DNA from 2 places in the Paraburkholderia sp. BL23I1N1 genome. Region 1 is predicted to be linked to the other one. Evidence: riboswitches for the same ligand, from Rfam matches in the RefSeq annotation. Region 1 holds a riboswitch; the other holds the start of a gene.
What was found. Region 1 has a riboswitch for glycine ahead of gcvT (glycine cleavage system aminomethyltransferase GcvT). Riboswitches for the same ligand answer to the same signal wherever they lie in the genome.
Positions count from the first base shown of each region.

Region 2: linked by a shared signal. The riboswitch ahead of B0G76_RS25635 (D-amino acid dehydrogenase) and the one ahead of gcvT (glycine cleavage system aminomethyltransferase GcvT) in region 1 are both predicted to bind glycine.

Region 1 covers NZ_RAPV01000002.1:276,164-285,703, reverse strand. The annotation lists gene gcvP (aminomethyl-transferring glycine dehydrogenase) at 1-1,129, opposite strand, end outside; gene gcvH (glycine cleavage system protein GcvH) at 1,224-1,604, opposite strand; gene gcvT (glycine cleavage system aminomethyltransferase GcvT) at 1,670-2,788, opposite strand; glycine riboswitch at 2,869-3,040, opposite strand; glycine riboswitch at 3,074-3,175, opposite strand; gene B0G76_RS33925 (hypothetical protein) at 3,319-3,672, opposite strand; gene B0G76_RS33920 (oxidoreductase) at 3,877-4,926, opposite strand; gene B0G76_RS33915 (UvrD-helicase domain-containing protein) at 5,210-7,309, shown strand; gene B0G76_RS33910 (hypothetical protein) at 7,449-8,027, shown strand; gene B0G76_RS33905 (cytochrome c5 family protein) at 8,138-9,037, opposite strand; tRNA gene B0G76_RS33900 (tRNA-Arg) at 9,334-9,409, shown strand; gene B0G76_RS44365 (hypothetical protein) at 9,514-9,540, shown strand, end outside.
Region 2 covers NZ_RAPV01000001.1:5,487,303-5,496,842, forward strand. The annotation lists gene B0G76_RS25615 (sugar efflux transporter) at 1-608, shown strand, start outside; gene gnd (phosphogluconate dehydrogenase (NAD(+)-dependent, decarboxylating)) at 828-1,877, shown strand; gene B0G76_RS25625 (HAD family hydrolase) at 1,900-2,604, shown strand; gene B0G76_RS44085 (hypothetical protein) at 2,627-2,752, opposite strand; gene B0G76_RS44090 (hypothetical protein) at 3,075-3,197, shown strand; gene B0G76_RS42535 (hypothetical protein) at 3,229-3,435, shown strand; gene B0G76_RS25630 (BON domain-containing protein) at 3,538-3,810, opposite strand; gene B0G76_RS25635 (D-amino acid dehydrogenase) at 3,947-5,158, opposite strand; glycine riboswitch at 5,333-5,426, opposite strand; gene B0G76_RS25640 (LysE family translocator) at 5,611-6,243, shown strand; gene B0G76_RS25645 (GNAT family N-acetyltransferase) at 6,353-6,880, opposite strand; gene B0G76_RS25650 (helix-turn-helix domain-containing protein) at 6,893-7,465, opposite strand; gene B0G76_RS25655 (YceH family protein) at 7,703-8,407, shown strand; gene B0G76_RS25660 (MipA/OmpV family protein) at 8,455-9,258, opposite strand; gene B0G76_RS25665 (carboxylesterase) at 9,354-9,540, opposite strand, start outside.

The sequences.
Region 1 (9,540 bases):
CACGCAGCGCGATCGTCTTCAGACCGTGCGGGCCGTGATAGACGGCGTACATGCTGGCCATGATCGCGAGCAGCGCCTGCGCGGTACACACGTTCGAGGTCGCCTTCTCGCGGCGGATATGCTGCTCACGCGTTTGCAGCGCGAGACGCAGCGCCGGATTGCCCTGTGCGTCGACGGTCACGCCAACGAGCCGGCCCGGCATCTGACGCTTGAATTCGTCGCGCACGGCGAGGTAAGCCGCGTGCGGGCCGCCGAAACCGACCGGCACGCCGAAACGCTGCGTGTTGCCGACGGCCACGTCCGCGCCCCATTCGCCCGGCGGCGTCAAAACGGTCAGCGCGAGCAGGTCGGCGGCGACCACCACGTGGCCGCCCGCAGCGTGGATCGCGTCAGCGAGCGCGCGGTAGTCGCGCACGTCGCCGTTCACGCCCGGGTATTGCAGCAGCACGCCGAACGCATTCGCGTTCGCGGCTTCCGCTGCCGGACCCACTTTCACTTCGATGCCGACCGGCGTGGCGCGCGTCTTCACCACTTCGATGGTTTGCGGCAGCACGTCGTCGGCGACGTAGAACACGTTCGACTTCGGCTTGCCGACGCGTTGCAGCAGCGTCATCGCCTCAGCGGCGGCGGTGGCTTCGTCGAGCAGCGAAGCGTTCGAAATCGCCAGACCCGTCAGGTCGACGATCATCTGCTGGAAATTCAGTAGCGCTTCCAGACGGCCCTGCGAGATTTCCGGCTGGTACGGCGTGTACGCGGTGTACCACGCCGGATTTTCCAGCACGTTACGCAGGATCACCGCTGGCGTGTGCGCGTTGTAGTAGCCCTGCCCGATGTACGAGCGGAACACCTGGTTCTTGTCCGCCAGCTCACGCAGCGCGGCGAGCGCTTCGGCCTCGCTCTTCGGCTGCACGAAGGGGCCGAGCGGCAGTGCTTCGCTGCGGCGGATCGTTTTCGGAATGACGGCGTCGATCAGCGCGGCGCGCGACGCGAAGCCGAGGGCTTCGAGCATTGCGTGCTGGTCGGCCGAATCCGGGCCGATGTGCCGTTCAGCGAAGGCGTCGTGCACTTCGAGCGCGGCGAGCGAGAGAGGAGTGCGGTTCATCAGACGATCCGGGTGTTCGAGCTTCATGAGGTGTTCCTGCCGGTGCGGGCGTCCGTTCGATGATCGAATCGGACGCGCCGCGCCTGTCGGGTTTAAACGTAATGGTGCAACGTGCGGCGAATCAGGCGCCGATCGACTTCGAGTACGCGTCCGCGTCGATCAGGCGATCCAGCAATGCGTCCGCGGCCGGCTTGATCTTGAAGAGCCAGTTCTCGTACGGCGCGCTGTTCACGCCGTCCGGGGTGTCGGCGACGGCCGGGTTCGCTTCGATCACTTCGCCCGAAACCGGCGCGTAGATATCCGAGGCGGCTTTCACCGACTCGATCACGGCAACGGTTTCGCCCGCGCTCACGGTCTTGCCCAGTTCCTGGACTTCGAAGAAGACGATGTCGCCGAGCGCTTCCTGCGCGTGGTCGGTGATACCGACCGTCAGCGTGCCGTCCGCTTCGGTGCGGACCCACTCGTGCGATTCGGTGTATTTCAGATCGGCCGGGATGCTCATCGGATGCTCCTATGCGGTGTGATTCGTTAAAAACTTAAAAGTGGACTGACGCACGCGCCGGCTGCTTAAACAGCGAGCACCTTGCCGTTGCGTACGAACGGCAGTTTTACCACGCTTGCGGGAACGTTTTTGTCACGAATCTGGACGTGAACGGTGTCGCCCGGTTGCACGCCTTTCGGCACACGTGCAAAGGCGATTGATTCCTGCATGGTCGGGGAAAAAGTGCCGCTGGTGATTTCGCCTTCGCCCTGCGGCGTGACGACTTTCTGATGAGCGCGCAGCACGCCAGCCGCCTTGCCGTTGTCCTTCAGCAGGATCAGACCGACGAACGCGGCCTGCGAGCCGTCGGCCTCGAGCTTGCCTTTGCCGACGAAGTCGCGCGGCGACGTCAGATCGACGGTCCAGGCGAGGCCGGCGTCGAGCGGCGAGACGTTGTCGTCCATATCCTGGCCGTACAGGTTCATACCGGCTTCGAGGCGCAGCGTGTCGCGCGCGCCAAGACCCGCCGGGCGAACGCCTTGCGCTTGCAACGCGTTCCACAGTGCGACGACGTGATTCGCCGGGACGATGATTTCGAAGCCGTCTTCGCCGGTGTAGCCGGTGCGGGCGACGGTGAGTTCGCCGAACGGCGTGCCTTCGACGCGCGCGGCGTTGAACGGCTTCAAGGCTTCCGTGGCGGCGCGTGCGGCCGGGACGGTTTGCCAGACTTTTTCGCGGGCGTTCGGGCCTTGCACGGCGACGATCGCGTAATCGCGGCGCGGCGTGATGGTCAGGCCGAAGCTGCCTTCGGCGTTGAGCTGGCCGAACCAGGCGATGTCTTTCTCGGCGGTGCCGGCGTTCACGACCACGCGGAAATGATTTTCGCCGAAGTAATAGACGATCAGATCGTCGATCACGCCGCCATTCGGGTTCAGCAGACAGGAGTAGAGCGCGCGGCCCGCCGTTTGCAGCTTGGCGACGTTGTTGGCCAGCGCGAATTCGAAGAAGGCGCGCACGCGCTCGCCGGTGAAGTCGACAACGCACATGTGCGAGACGTCGAACATGCCGGCGTCGGTGCGCACGGCGCGGTGTTCGTCGATCTGCGAGCCGTAGTTGACGGGCATGTCCCAGCCGCCGAAATCGACCATACGGGCGTTGAGCGCACGATGGGTGGCGTTGAGCGGGGTGTGTTTGAGTTCGGTCATGGGGCCTCAGGCGTCTCGCGAAACAAAAAAGGCCATGCGGCGCTACGCCTCGCGGCTAATGCCTGCGAGCGATTGCGTTGCATGACCCCTCTGTCCTCGATACCTGAGAGATTGCGCTGCCGTGCGATGTTGAAGCCGTCATCGCCACGGTGAAACGCGCGCCCCTTCGGTGGGCAGCCTGCCAGAATCTGCTCGATATACGTTCGACGTACGCGACGCAGACGGCTACTGCCGCTCTCCAGAGTGCGAAAAATCCATGTCTTGATGCTGCCTGGACGCGGGTTTTTCGACGCGGTCGGTCCTTTTGCCTGAGAGTTTGCGGGTATGCCCCTTCGGCGGCGCGGCCTGCGATTTTCTGCGGCCAGCACGCTCTCCCGACGCGTGCGGCGAATGTACGCGAGGGCCGGAGGCTTGTCAAATAAAGGCCCGTAACGGGTATGGCGGTTGGCGCTGCGGGCTCGCGGATATCAAAAAAAAAGCGCGGGACGTGATGCCCGCGCTGGTTTGCTTCAGTGCCTGAACCGGCGCGATTATTCGCCGATGGCGTGTGCCGCGTTGTCCAGTTCCTGGTTCAGCACGCGCTGTTCGTCGCCGGAAAGACCGCCGCCGTGTTGTGCCGCCATGTCGCGAGTTTCCTGACGGATCACGTCGAGGCGATGGTGCAACGCGCCGCCTTGCGGGGGCGGGTAGTAGCCTTGGTTGACGTGAGCGTCGATGCGGCGGCTCAGGTTGTCGATACGGCCGTTCACTTGGTTGAAGCGCTGATCCGCGATCTGCTGCGGGTTAGGGCGCGGCGCCGGCGCGGGTTGCTGGGGCGCCACCACGCAGGCGGCGAGGGAGCTGAGCAAGGCGCATGCTGCTACTGCGCGGACGATACGGGGCATGGACTCTCCGGAAGTCGTTGTCGTTGTGTGTGTGGTGCTACTGGGGTAGCAACGGATAGCCGGGGATTCGCGCTGACCGGGAAGGCGGGGTTATTTGTAACGTTATGTTCCTTTCGGGGTTGTCAGGCTTTTTGGCTTTGGCGGCGGCATGGTTCGCATGCCGCCGCCAGATAGTCAGAAAGCGCCCCGTAGGCAAACAGTCAGTCAGCGAATACGCTCGAACGGTAGCCGGGCGCCTTCTTCCGAGCTTCGGGCGGCAAGCTCGATAATCGTCATCACGTCGACCGCGTCCTGAGCGCTGACAGGGAACTTCACGCCGTTCTGAATCGAATCCGCCAAGGCAATATAGAAGCCGACATATTCGCCGTTGCGCGTAGGCACTTCCCGCTCCACTTCCTGACCGTCTTCGAGTACGCGCAGCACGCCCGCCGTGTTGTCTGCGCCGAACCCTTCGTCGCCAGGGCGCAGGCCCGCTTTCAACTGATCTTCCTGCGTATCGAGCCCGTATTTCACGTAGCTCCCCTGCGTGCCGTGAATCGCAAACCTCGGCGCGACGAGCGCGGTCAGCGCGCTTGCATGCAGCACCACTTCGAACTCGCCGTATCCCAGTTGGATATGCACGTAGTCCGGCGCGCTGGCCTGGTCGCGATGCGTCCGAACCGTCGCAGACACGGTCTGCGGTGCGCCGAACAATGCCAGCGCCTGATCGATCAGGTGCGGTCCGAGATCGAATAGCAAACCGCCGCCGCGCGAAGCTTCCTCGCGCCAGCGCTGCCGAACTTCCGGCCGGAAACGGTCGAAATGCGATTCGTATTGTGTGATGCGCCCCAGCTCTCTGCCGGCAAGCAGATCCCGCACGGTCAGAAAATCACCGTCCCAGCGGCGGTTGTGAAAGGGCACGAACAGCTTGCCCCGGGCGAGCGCGATGTTGGCGAGCGTATGGGCGTCGGCGGCGGTCAGCGTGACCGGCTTGTCGACCACCACGTGCTTGCCCGCCTCCAGCGTGCGGCGCGCCAGGTCGAAGTGCGTGTCGTTGGGCGTCGCGATCACAACACAGTCAATTTCTTCGAGCGCCAGCAGGGCGTCGAGATCGGCCACCACCTTTGCATGCGGGTAATCGGCCAGCGCGTGTTCGGGCTGACTCGTCGCGATGGCCGCGATGTTCGCGCGCCCGCAGTGCTCGATCACCGGCGCATGAAAGGTCGCGCCAGCAAAACCGTAACCCATCAATCCAATCTTCAGCGATACGGACATGCGTGTCTTCCTGCAAAAACGGCGCGCCGTTTTGCCACCGCGGCGACGGCGCGCAACGGCGTAATTGTGGCATGTCCCCAAGGCGGACTGTCAGCGTTGTCGAGGGCGGTTGTCGGCGATATCCGTGTTAACATCGCTCCTCTCGCGCGAAAGCGGAGCGAGCTGGAGCCCGCAGCACACGCGGCGCTGTTCCAGCTGCCGCCCCCGCGCAGCATGCCCCCGGGCCTTCGGTCTCGCGATTCCGCAACCAGGCGCCCTCAACCGCATTACCCATCCACAGACGATGTCCGCAGGCCTGAACCCCGCTCAAAATGAAGCGGTCCGTTATCTTGACGGTCCGTGTCTCGTGCTCGCCGGCGCAGGCAGCGGCAAGACGCGCGTGATCACGCAAAAAATCGCGCACCTGATCGAAGCCAAAGGCTTCGAGCCGCGCCACATCGCCGCCGTCACGTTCACGAACAAGGCCGCCCTGGAAATGCGCGAGCGCGTGGGCAAGCTGCTCGAAGGCAAGACGCTTACCACGCCCGGCAAGGAAGGCCGCAAAGTGCCCGTCAACCAGTTGACGGTCTGCACTTTCCATTCGCTCGGCGTGCAGATTCTGCGGCAGGAAGCGGAACACGTCGGCCTGAAGCCGCAGTTCTCGATCATGGATTCGGACGACTGCTTCGGCATGATCCAGGAGCAGGTCGGCTCGACGGACAAGGGCTTCATTCGCAAGATCCAGTCGATCATCTCGCTGTGGAAGAACGGCATGATCATGCCCGAGCAGGCGATCGCGATCGCCGCGAACGAGGACGAACATCAGGCTGCCATCGTCTACCGCAATTACGTGGCGACGCTGCATGCGTATCAGGCGGTCGATTTCGACGACCTGATCCGTCTGCCCGCCGAACTCTTCGAGAAGAACGAGCAGGTACGCGACCGCTGGCAGAACAAGCTGCGCTATCTTCTGATCGACGAGTATCAGGACACCAACGCGTGCCAGTACGAACTGGTGAAACTGCTGGCCGGTAAGCGCGCGGCCTTCACGGCGGTCGGCGACGACGATCAGGCCATCTATGGCTGGCGCGGCGCGACGCTCGAAAATCTCGGGCAGCTCAGCAAGGATTTTCCGAAGCTGCATCTGATCAAGCTCGAGCAGAACTACCGTTCGACGGTGCGTATCCTCACGGCCGCGAACAACGTGATCGCGAACAACCCGAAGCTGTTCGAAAAGAAGCTGTGGTCCGAACACGGCATGGGCGACACGATCACTGTCACACCGTGCAACGACGAAGAGCACGAGGCCGAGTCCGTCGTGTTCCGACTGTCCGCGCACAAGTTCGAGCGGCGCGCGAATTTCCGCGACTACGCGATCCTGTATCGCGGCAATTTTCAGGCGCGCATCTTTGAACAGGTGCTGCGTCGCGAGCGGATTCCGTATGTGCTGTCGGGCGGCCAGTCGTTCTTCGACAAAGCCGAGATCAAGGATATCTGCGCGTATTTGCGCCTGATCGCCAACGCGAACGACGACCCCGCGTTCATCCGCGCGATCACCACGCCGCGCCGCGGCGTCGGCAATACGACGCTCGAAGCGCTCGGCTCGTTTGCGGGCCAGGCGAAGGTGTCGTTGTTCGAAGCGGTGTACATGGGCGGCATCGAGGCCCGTTTGTCGCCGCGTCAGATTGAACCGATGCGCGTGTTCTGCGACTTCATGCAGCGCCTCACCGACCGCGCCGAGAAAGATGCCGCCGGCCCGCTGCTCGACGAACTGATGGACGCGATCCACTACGAAGCCTATCTGTACGACGCGTTCGACGAACGTCAGGCGCAGTCCAAGTGGCAGAACGTGCTCGAGTTCATGGAATGGTTGAAGCGCAAGGGCACCAAGGCTGAGCCCGCGGGCTCGGACGGTTCCGGGAATGGCGAAGCAACCGGCTACGACACCGCCGACGGCCTCGGCGACACCGGCAAGAATCTGCTCGGCCTGATCCAGACCGTGGCCCTGATGTCGATGCTCGAAGGCCGCGAAGAAGATCCGGATGCGGTGCGGCTCTCGACGGTTCACGCGTCGAAGGGGCTGGAGTATCCGCACGTATTTCTGGTCGGCGTTGAAGAAGGCATCATGCCGCACCGTGGCGGCCCCGACGACGAGCCGATCGACGACGCGCGCATCGAGGAAGAGCGGCGTCTGATGTACGTCGCGATCACGCGGGCGCAGCGCAGCCTGCATCTGAACTGGTGCAAGAAGCGCAAGCGCGCGCGCGAAACCGTGGTGTGCGAGCCGTCGCGCTTTATTCCCGAGATGCTGCTCGAGGATGCCCCGCCGCCGACGCCTGAAGAAGCGCCGATGTCGCCGAAAGACCGGCTCGCGAGTTTGAAGGCGTTGTTGCAGAAGCCTTGAGCGTTGGCGCGGCGCGGGTGCAAAACCCCGCGCACGTCAGGTGCATCGGCGGTTTTTCGTGAACGCGAGCTACAGTGGCACGGCCCGTTAATTGGACGTCGATTGCGCGTCTATCGGGCGCTACTCGGAGACCGCCCGCATGCCAACGCCGCCGCTCGCGCACTATCGCCGCGCGCTCGACACCTACATCGACGCAAAAGACAACACGCGTGCTGACCGCATTGCCGAAGCCTTTGCACCGGACGCGGTTCTCACCATTTCGCTCGCTACGTCGAATATCGCGTTTCCGGCGCGCACGGTCGGTAGCGATGCGATCGCGAAAACGCTCGTCAGTGATTTTGGCGCTCAGTACGCGCGGTGCCGCACTTACTACGTGTGTGATTCGCTGACGCTGGATAACGGCACGATCGACGCGTTGCCCTGGCTGGTGGTGATGCGCGAGAAGGCCACCGGCGCATTGCGCGTCGGCCACGGTGTGTATCGGTGGAGTTTCGACGCGACGCCGGCGGTCACGGGGTTTCATATCCACATCGCGCGCATGGACGTCGTGCCCGACGCCGACGGCGCATTGCTCGAAGCGTTGCAGGATGGGTTGAGCTATCCGTGGCTCGTACCCGCCGACTTGCACGCGCATTTTACGTCGCTCGCGCGAAGCACGCCGGCGCTGGCATTCGTCGAGGCGTTCAGCCGTCCTGCGCTTGCATCGGCGGGCACCTGACCTGACGGCGTATCGAGCGCTTGCACATGAAAAATCCCTGCCCGTGTCGCCACGGTGCAGGGATTTTTGTTTTGCAGCAGGCAACCGCCGGAAGCGGTCTCGGAAGCGCCTTATTTCGCCGCGCTGATCATGTAATCGACGGCGGCCTTCACGTCCGCATCTGAAGCGGTCGAACCGCCTTTGGGCGGCATCGCGCCCTTGCCGTGCAGCGCGTAGTTGTAGACCGTGTCGATCGGGTCCTTCAGGCGCGCCGCCCACGCTTCCTTGTCGCCGAACTTCGGCGCGTTCAGCACGCCGGCCGCGTGACACGCCTGGCAAACCTGCTGATACAGCGCTTTGCCGGCTTGCGAGGCGTCCGCGCTTTGCGTTCCGCCGGCCGCCGGTGCAGCGGCTTGCGGCACGCTTGCCATGGCGGCCATCGCGGCGGCGGCTTGAGCGGCCCCGGCGTCCGAAGCACCTGTCGGCGCAGCGGCGGCAGCGCCCGAAGCGGCGGCCGCAGCTCCCGCTGCCGGCTGCGCCGGTTCAGGGAAGCTCGCGCCGGAATTGTTCGCCATGTAAGCCACTGCGCGGGCGATTTCGAAGTCGCTGTAGTCGTCCGGGCTGGTGCCGCCGCGCGGGGGCATCGCGCCCTTGCCGGCGAGGGCCGTGTGCCAGAGCGTGTCGAAGCCCTGCGCAATGCGCGGCGCCCAGTCGGCGGTATTGGTGAATTTCGGCGCGCCTGCAGCACCCGACGCGTGACACGCGGAGCAAACGGCTTTGTAGACCTCTTCGCCGGTCTTGTAGACGCGCGGCGCGTTGGCGTCGCGAATGTCGACTTGCGCGAACGGCTTGATGCGCGCGCTGACCTCGGCTTCGGAAAGACTGTCTGTACCGGCGCCGGTGCGCGTCGAATTATCGACGTAGATCACTAGCAGAACGATGATGACGATCGGCACCGCAAAACTGGCAATGATCGCGGCAATGAGCTGCCCGGGGGTTTTGATTGGGGCTCCGTGTGGTGCTTCGCTCATGCTTGTCTCGTCTCCGTGGGTATGTGAGCGGTACAGCGTGACGGCAACTTCTTGTTCTTAAATCAGGCACGGACGATTATAGACGCAACATTTCGGCGGCGGCGAGGGGCGAGGCGAGGTGTTCAGCAGGCGTTTACCCGCATCGTGAGGCGCAGCTGGCACCGCCTGGATGGCTGGCAGAAGACACCAAATCCCGCCATATAGGCCGTCCGGTGGACGGTTGAGCCGAAACCGGGTATCCTTTCGGTCTCGCTTTGGCGTCGCTCCTGTTCAGGTTGCCGCGCTTTCGTGTTGAAGCGCCCGTAGCTCAATGGATAGAGTACTGCCCTCCGAAGGCAGGGGTTGCTGGTTCGATCCCAGCCGGGCGCACCAAATAGAATCAAGGGATTAGCAAGAATTCCGAAATTCGTTCCTCGCCCATTTCCCGAGGCTCCCGTAATTTTTCCGTAACAGCGTTGCGGAGGATAATGGGAAGCTTGGCAAGCATCATCAAGCGCTCCAGC
Region 2 (9,540 bases), on a different contig from region 1:
ATGACATCCGCCGTGCGGTGGCGGCGCTCACCTTGCTCGGTCTCGCCGCGAACGCCACGATGATCGTCCTGCCGCTTTACATCGTGCACGGCCTGAACGGCACGCATCTGGACGTGTCGATCATGCTCGGCCTCGGCGCCTTGACGGAGATTCCGATGATGCTCGCGCTCGGCGCGAAATCGTCGAGCCTGCACAAGCCCAACTGGCTGGGCGCCTGCGCGGCGGTTCACGCCCTGTATTTCATCGCGATGTCGCTGGCGGGCAACGTCCACGCGCTGATCCCGATGCAGATACTCAATGCGTTCGTGGTCGCGGTGACCTCGTGCCTCGGCATGACCTACGTACAGGATCTGATGCCGAACGCGCCGGGCCGCGCGACCGCGCTGTTCTTCAATGCGGCGCGGGTCGGCTCGATTCTGTCGGGCGTGTTGTCGGGTTTGCTGGTCGAGGCGTTCAGCTATCGCGGCACGTTCCTGTTCTGCGGCTTGCTGGCGCTTTGCGCGCTGGTGCTGTTCGCCGTGCCGGGTTACCGCTATCCGCAGATGTGGCGCGCGGTGCAGCGTTTTGCGCGCGCGCAATACAGGAAGGTTCAGGCGCAGCGGCGCTAGGGTTCTCCGTTCCCGTAAAGAAGCGTATCGTCGTTCAGTGCAGGCGGGGATGCCCGCTTCACTGCACGGACGATCCGAGACTGCTACCGTCTGTCCGTCGGATCAGATCAAACGCACCTGCAGTCAGGAGAGCCGCTTGCCGCGGATGAAGCACGCGGCAGGGCCCCAGTACGCCGAACCGGCTCGAAGCGCGCAACGAGACACTTTCCGGAGCGAGAAATGCAGCTAGGCATGATTGGATTGGGACGCATGGGCGCGGACATGGTGCGCCGTCTGACGAAGGGCGGTCAGCACTGCATCGCTTACGACGTGCAACCGGCCGCGGTGGACAAACTGAAGCAGGAGGGCATCGCGGGCGCTGCTTCGCTCGAAGACCTGGTCGCGCAACTGCAAAAGCCGCGCGCGGTGTGGCTGATGGTGCCCGCCGCGGTGGTCGACAAGACGCTTGAGAACCTCGTGCCCTTGCTGGAACCCGGCGACATCGTGATCGACGGCGGCAACTCCTACTACCACGACGACATTCGTCGCGGCGCCGATCTGGCGAAGCGTCAGCTTCACTATGTGGACGTCGGCACGAGCGGCGGCGTCGCGGGCCGTGAGCGCGGCTACTGTCTGATGATCGGCGGCGAGGCCGAGGTCGTGCAGCGGCTCGAACCGATTTTCTCGACGCTCGCGCCCGGTGCGGGCTCGGCGCCCGCCACGCCGGGTCGCATACCAGGCCGCACGCCAGGCGCCAGTACGGCCGATCAGGGCTTCCTGCATTGCGGTCCGCAGGGGGCGGGGCACTTTGTGAAGATGGTCCACAACGGCATCGAATACGGAATGATGGCCGCGTATGCCGAGGGCCTGAACATTCTGCGCCACGCCGACGCCGGCAAACACGCGCGCGAAGCCGATGCCGAAACGTCGCCGCTGCGCCGCCCCGAGCTTTACCAATACCAATTGAATCTCGCCGAGGTCACCGAGGTCTGGCGGCGCGGCAGTGTGATCGGTTCGTGGCTTCTGGACCTGATAGCAGGATCGCTCGTCAACGACGCCGACCTGCAAAGCTACGCAGGACGCGTATCGGATTCGGGCGAAGGGCGTTGGACCGTGGCGGCCGCGATCGACGAAGGCGTGCCCACGCCGGTGCTGAGCGCAGCGCTCTTCGCGCGTTTCAGTTCGCGGGGCGAGGCGGATTTTGCGAACCGGGTGTTGTCGGCGATGCGGCACGACTTCGGCGGTCACGCCGAGAAACCGGCCGCGCCGGCCGATGAACCAAAGCGCTAATTCATGGGACATGGGAGCCACGATGCAAGCTGATCACGCTACGCCTCACGACGTCGTGTTTCTGTTCGATTGCGATAACACGCTGCTGGACAACGATCATGTACTGGCCGATTTACGTGCGCACATGATTCGCGAGTTCGGCGAGCAGAACAGCACGCGATACTGGGAAATTTTTGAAGACTTGCGCGCCGAGCTGGGCTATGCGGATTACCTTGGGGCATTGCAGCGGTATCGGTGGGAGCACCCGCGCGACACGCGCCTGTTGTTGATGTCATCGTTTCTGATCGACTATCCGTTTGCGAACCGGCTGTATCCGGGGGCCCTGGATGCGATCAAACACGTATCGAAGCAGGGGCCCGCAGTGATTCTGTCCGACGGCGACGTGGTGTTCCAACCGCGCAAGATTGCCCGCTCGGGCTTATGGGACGAGGTCGAGGGGCGGGTGTTGATCTACATCCATAAGGAGCAGATGCTCGATCAGGTGATGGAGTGTTATCCGGCCCGGCAGTACGTGATGGTGGACGACAAGTTGCGGATACTGACGGCCATGAAGAAGTCCTGGGGAGAAAGGCTGACTACGGTATTTCCTCGCCAGGGGCACTACGCTTTCGATCCCAAGGAGATTTCCAGCAATCCGCCCGCGGACGTGACGATCGAGCGGATTGGGGAGCTCGCCGATATCGACGTCAATATGCTTCTGAGCGGCGGGACGGCAGGGGGCGCTTAGGTTTTCCGCCTTCCGAGGCCCGTCAGGCCGGCCCCAGCAGTTTCACCAGCAAGCCGAACACGCCCACCAGAACGGCCACGCCGGCGCACAACAGCACGAGCGAGAGAGCAAGAATCAGAGGCGTTTTGAGGCGGCTGGGTGTCGACATGGTGGCCGTTCCGGCAATGGGCGAGCAGGGCAAAACGCGCCAGATGCGGTCCGCCGTCGCGCATTTAGCATGAAGAGCTTAATCGTAATCACTTAATGCTCGCTTAAAGTCGAGCGCAAGATCGGCGGCCTCGGCCGCGCCAACGGCTTTACGGCCCACCGCTCCAATGGCTTACAGACACAGCGGTCAATTGAGCGCATGATCCTTGCTTAGGGCTTGTCGCAACCCGGTTCGCTCAAAAGCAGTCGCGCGCGCAATCGGATGCCCGCCCTCATGTCGCAGGCGATCAAGCGCTGTGCGGCCGGCGGGCCAAGGAAAAATCATGACATCCGCAATCCGGGGCATCGTGGCGGGCATGGCGCTGATGTTAGGCGCTTCGATATACCTGCGTCAGCTTCGTCTCCTACACCGTCCGGACCGTCGCTGGACCGGCAAGAAACGTTGATTCGTTCCACATCCTCGAAAAGGGAGGCACCATGTCATCAATACCTTCTCCGAAACGTTCGGCGTCGCCGTTGCGTCAGGCCGATTCGCCGGCCGCCGTGCGCGACCGGCGCGCCGAACTTGGCCGTGCCGATGAAGCGCGCGCCGAACAACGTGAACGCGACGACGCGCGCAACGACCCCAATGCGAGCAAATGGCGCTACCAGCCACCAAAGCGGAACGAGAAAGAGGAGGCGTAGAGCCTTGAGCTGAACACCAACGAAGCTGCTGTCAACATTCAGTCGAAGGGGTGCTAACCAACGTTCGGGCAGGCAATCGGATCGACCGCTTCCCAACTGATGCTATTGCGCTTTGATCGTGGTGTGGTCGACGACGCCTGCTACGCCAAACAGGCGGGTGACGTCCTGGAGTGCCGCGGTTCTTTGCTGGTCACGGTGAAGTTCACCCAGCAGCGTGATGCGACCGTGGGAGACTTTGACCTTGATGGCGTTCTGGGGAACAGCCGCGTCCCACGCTAACCGCGTTTTGGCTTCGGCGGCGATTTGGCCGTCGGTCAGGCGCGTGCTGCCCGCGATATTGCCTGCTCTGTGCGCAGCCGGGCGGGATTTTGGCATGTGGGCTCCATCGAGCTGCCGGGGTTAGAGAACACTAACAGATGCGGGTGGTTTTGCCTTTGGCCGGGCCCATGGACACCAATCTCTGACAGGCCCGGTGTCCTTGCGGACACCGGGCCTGCGGCGAAAAAATCGCCTACTGAATCGCCCCCGCCAAAACTTGCGCCGTCGCTGCCGACAACGTCCACCCCAAATGCCCATGCCCGGTGTTATAAAAAACGCCGCGCCGTTTCCCGCGCCCAACCTTCGGCAACATACTCGGCAACATAGGCCGCAACCCCGCCCATGGAATCACCTTCGAAGTCGACACGTCAGGAAAATAGCGCCTCGTCCAATCCACCAGCGGTGCAATCCGATCCGCGCGGATATCCCGGTTGAACCCATTGATCTCCGCCGTACCGGCAACCCGGAACCGATCCACACCGAGCCGGCTCGTCACGATCTTCGCGCTATCGTCGAGCAGACTCACCCAGGGCGCCTGCTGCTGACTGACTTCATCGTCGAGACAGACGGTGATCGAATAGCCCTTCACCGGGTACACGTTGACGTGATCGCCGAGCATGGCCGCAAAGTCCCGGCTCTTCACGCCGGCACACACCACGATCTGCTCAAACGCAAACTGTTGCGGTTCGCCAGCCAGATTCACGCTCAGCGAGAATCGCCCCTCAGCAGGCTGCTCGATCGCCGTAATCTCCGCGTCGTAATGAAACTCCACGCCGTGCCGCACGCACGCATCGGCAAGCCCGCGCGTGAACTTGTGAATATCGCCGGTCGAATCCGACGGCGTAAAGAACCCGCCGAAAAAATCGCCCTGCAGCGTGGGCTCGATCGCGTGCAATTCGCTCGACGTCACTGGATTGCGATCCAGGCCGCCTTCGTGCAGCATTTCATTCACCTTGCTCGCCGCGTCGAATTCCTTGCGTGTCTTGTAGATGTGCAAGATGCCGCGCCGCTCCAGATCGAAGTCGATCCCCTCGCGCTCGGCAATCGAAAACAGATGCTCGCGCGCGGCAATCGCGAGCCGCACCGTTTCGACGGTGTTCGCGCGATAGCGCGGAATCTGACGTAGAAACTCGCCCATCCACGAATACTTGTGCCACGTGGGCATCGGATTGAGCAGCAGCGGGGCGTCGCGCGTGAGCATCCAGCGCAGGCCCTTCAACACGGTGGCCGCGCTGTTCCAGACTTCGGCATTGCTGGCGGACAACTGGCCACCGTTGGCGAACGAGGTCTCCATCGCAGCATAGCGATGACGTTCGAACACGGTGACGTCGTGGCCGCGCTGCGCCAGGGCGTGAGCAGTCGTGACGCCGGTAATGCCGGCGCCGATAATGGCGATTCGTGACATGACATGATCCAGAGTAGTTGAGCATCACCGGTGTCGATTTCATTTCGAAACCGGCGTCGATGCCCCATCTGTCCATGTACCTGAGAGTTTCTTCCCGTGAGCCTACGCGCGCGATGCAAGCGGTATGCAGGGAATCCCCTTCGGTGGGCGCGCACGGCGCCGCTCTCCAGATGTTCCAGCTGCGCGGTCCTTTTGCCTGAGAGTTTCCGGGGCGGTTGCTCCGTCGGCGTCGTCACAACCCTCTGACGATCTCTCCCGCGCTGCATTGCAGAACGGCTCGACGATACCGGGCAAAAAACTTCCTCGCAAGTGTTTCCTGTAACATTTCCTGTGAAGCCGCGCGCAATGCCCATTTTTTATGTGCGGATTTATGCCCGGATTAAAGGCTTGAATTGGCGGCATCGGCTATATTTGGCGGCACTGCCCGACTTCAATTCACAGAGGAGACCGCCGTGCCCGCTGCCACAACGTTGCTCGCCTTCGCCCTTGTCTCGCTCGGCATGGTGCTCACGCCCGGCCCGAACATGATTTATCTGATCTCGCGATCGCTTTGCCAGGGGCGGCGTGCCGGGCTAGTGTCGCTTGGCGGCGTCGCGCTCGGCTACGTGTTCTACATGTTTTGCGCGGCGTTCGGCATCACGGCGCTGCTGTTGACGGTGCCCTACGCGTACGACGCGTTGCGTTTCGGCGGCGCGCTTTATCTCCTGTACCTGGCGTGGCAGGCGGTCAAGCCGGGTGGCCGCTCGCCGTTCCAGGTGCGCGACCTGCCACACGACAGCCGCCGTAAGCTCTTCACGATGGGCCTCATCACGAACCTCGCGAATCCGAAGATCGCCGTGATGTATCTGTCGCTGCTGCCGCAATTCATTTCGCCGTCGCATGGCAGCGTGCTGACGCAATCGATCGCGCTTGGTTGCGTGCAGATCGTGATCGCCGTCACGATCAATGCGCTGATTGCCAGCATGGCGGGTTCGATCGCCGGGTTTCTCGCCGGGCGGCCGGTGTGGCTGCTGGTGCAACGCTGGCTGATGGGCACCGTGCTTGCCGGTCTGGCCGTGCGGATCGCGTTCGATGCGCGCCGCTAAAGCATGCTAAAGCGCAGATTGAAGACTCGCCTGAGTCTTCATCGCGGGCTTCCTGATTGCGTATCGTCCGCTTTGAGCATGCATCACGGGCGGCCCACTGGCGCCGCACTCAGAGCGTCTTGTACATGATCGTGGTCGAATCAAGCCGCTCCTCCAGCGTGTCGCGGCAAAACTGCGGGATCACACCAACAGCCTGGTAACCCAGCGCGGCATAAAGCGGCTCGGCCTTGTCGCCGGTGCGCGTATCGAGCGTCAGCAGACTGCGCTGCAACTGGTGCGCACGGCGCTCCAGTTCCGTCATCAGCGCTTTGGCGATGCCCTGGCGGCGCAACGCGGGGCGGACCAGCAGCTTGCGCACCTCGGCGCGGTGACGCTGGTTCGGCATGGTGTCGTAGTCCAGTTGCACAGTGCCGGCGATCGACTCGCCATGGCACGCGACGAGCAACACGAGCCCACCTGCGCGCAGCGACGGCAGCACCTTGCCGCTCCAGAACGCTTCACTCTCTTCGACGCTATACGGCAGGACAAAACCGACGCTCGCGCCGTCATGGACGCAGGCATGCAGCAGCGCGCCGAGTTCGGGCAGATGGCGAACGAGGTCGTCGGCGGAAAAGCTCGTGATGGCGGTTGCGCTCATGGTGGCTCGAACTCAGACAATGAAGAGGAGGTAGCGGGCCGCGCTGTGCGCGGGCGTGACGAAAGCACTGGGACCGAACAACTGGTAGCGTAGACAGTCGCCGGGTTGCAGGTCGTGGCTCCGGCCGTCGACGGTGATCTGCAATTGCCCTTCGAGCAGGATCAGATGATGTTCGAGGCCGGCTCTCGGCGACGCGTCGTACGTGATCCGCGCGCCGGCATCGAGTTCGCACTCCAGCGCCTCGCCGCTCAACGCCTGGGCCGGTGGCGACACGGAGCGGCGCCGGAAGCAGACGCTCGTGTCGGTCCAGACGGTTTGTGCCTCGCGCGGCACCAGCGGCGCAAAGTCTTCTTCCACCATGTGCATGAGGCGCGACATCGGCAAGCCGTAGGCGACGCAAAGCTTGCCCAGTACGCTCGCCGTGGGGCTCACGGCGGCGTTTTCGAGGCGCGACAGGGTGGCGCGGCTGATGTTGCTGAGCTTCGCGAGATCGTCGAGGGACCAGTTGCGCTCGGCGCGCAACGCGCGCAGACGCTGGGCGATGCGACGGTCGATGACGTTGTCGTCAGGTTGTGTTTTTTTCATATTCGGGAAATTATCTCGAATATGGAAATTCGTCAACGGCGCAAAAAATGCGGATGCCGACGTGTGGACGTGTTCGGGGCGCACCAGACCATGGCGGAGATAGGTGCACCGCGAGCGACCGGGGCGTTTATCATAGTGGCCACAATCCAAAACCTGCCGCCCGGCTATGCAACAGGGCTGTGCATCGATCAGGCACACCTTCCACGAGACCCGGCGGCGCCTGCCGCGACATCCTCTATGAACTCCACTCCCGACGCTGTTTCCCGTCCCTCCATCCGTGCGTTGACTTTGCTTGAAGGGCGCGTGCTGGGCGTGCTGGTCGAAAAACAGCACACTGTGCCGGACAGTTATCCGCTTTCATTGAACGCGCTGACTTTGGGCTGCAATCAGAAGACCGGCCGCGCCCCCGTGATGAACGCGACCGAAGCCGAAGTGCTTACCGCCGTCGACGGATTGAAGCGCCTGAGCCTGGTGATGGAGGGCAGCAGCAGCCGCGTGCCGCGCTTCGAGCACAACATGAACCGGGTATTAGGCTTGCCGAGCCAGTCGGCTGCCTTGCTCACCACCTTGCTGTTGCGCGGCCCGCAGACCGCGGCCGAGTTGCGCCTGAACAGCGCGCGCCTGCATGGATTTGCCGACATCTCGTCAGTCGAGGCGTTTCTCGACGAACTGGCTGCCAACGATCCGTCGCGGGTAGTGAAGCTGGCCCGCACGCCGGGCGAGCGCGAAAATCGCTGGATGCATCTGCTATGCGGTGAGGTCAGCGCAAGCGAGCTTGCCCAGCCGGGCGAGGAAGATGAGGCGGTGCCGTTGTCGGCGTTCGAGGCGATAAAGGCTGAACAGAAGCGGCTTGCCGATGAGGTGAGCCGGCTTCAGGCAGTGGTGCGGCGCATGGCCGCTGAATTGGGAATGGAAGTTGAAGAGCCTGGTGCAGGCGGTTGAAGCATTCCTGGTTTTTCGCGCGCTGCGAACGCGCGAAAAACCGGAAGCTAGAACTTGTAGTTTACCGAAGCGAGCGTATTGAGCTCGAATCTTTTTTCGGTAATCGGGCTATTTGCCGCGTCATGCACAAGCCGCCCGAACGTAGCCGAGACCGACCCGTTCCAGTGTTTGGAAAAGTCGTAAGTCACCATGGCGTTCATATGGACGTCCCGCACGCCGGCACTCGTGCTGTACGTGGGCAATCCTGACGCAGCGCTCTGCTGCTCCGACACGCCGAAGAACGTCCGTGTATACGTCCCGTTCGCCCAGGTAAAGCCTGGGCCCACCGAGAACAACCAGCCGCCAACCGGCGCGGAAGCCACGAAATCCGTGCTGACCGTGGTGCCCTGATGATGCCCGGCGATATCCTGGTACAACGCCACCGACCCGGTAAACGCCCACCACGTGTAGTCGGCGAAAAGCTTCAGTTTCGGGCCGCCATATACGTTGCCCAGTCCATGCAGGCGCGGATCGTCGGACTCCTTGCGAGTCTGGAAGTCGAAACTCAACGCGGCGCCTACGTGATAGGCCGGACCGCGCAGCACGTTGACGCCAAGCACGTCGGGGCCCTGCGAGAAAATCCGGTCGTCGTACGAAATGTCCAGCGCGGGAAACGGGAATACGGTCAACTGCCGCGATCCCGGGTACTTGGGCGTGATCACCACGCCGGGTCCCACGCCGATTTTCCATTTGCTCTCGGTGGCAGCGCCTGTGCCCGTGCTCGCGTCTGTCGTCGCGTTCGGATTTGCATCGTCGGCGTAGGCAGCGCGCGCTGTGCAAAGGCCAAGTGCAGCGGCGAGCAGGAGCGCCATGCGTGCGGATTGACCATGCCTGAGCGTGGAAGGCCGCGACGCGCGTGCGGTGGGCTGGCGCTGGCCTTGGCTGTTTCTCAGCGTGGTAAGCGCCGTCATGCGCGCTCCTTGCCCAGCGCCGCGAGTTGTCTGAGGCGTCGCGCCAGGGCTTTCGAAACGACCTGTTGCTTGCCGCTGTCGTCGCCGCTGTGGGCTGCTTCGCTCTCGCGCAAAAATAGCGCGGTTTCACGCGCGACGATTTCGCGCTCGTTGTCCGACGTAATCATGTGATACGAATCATCC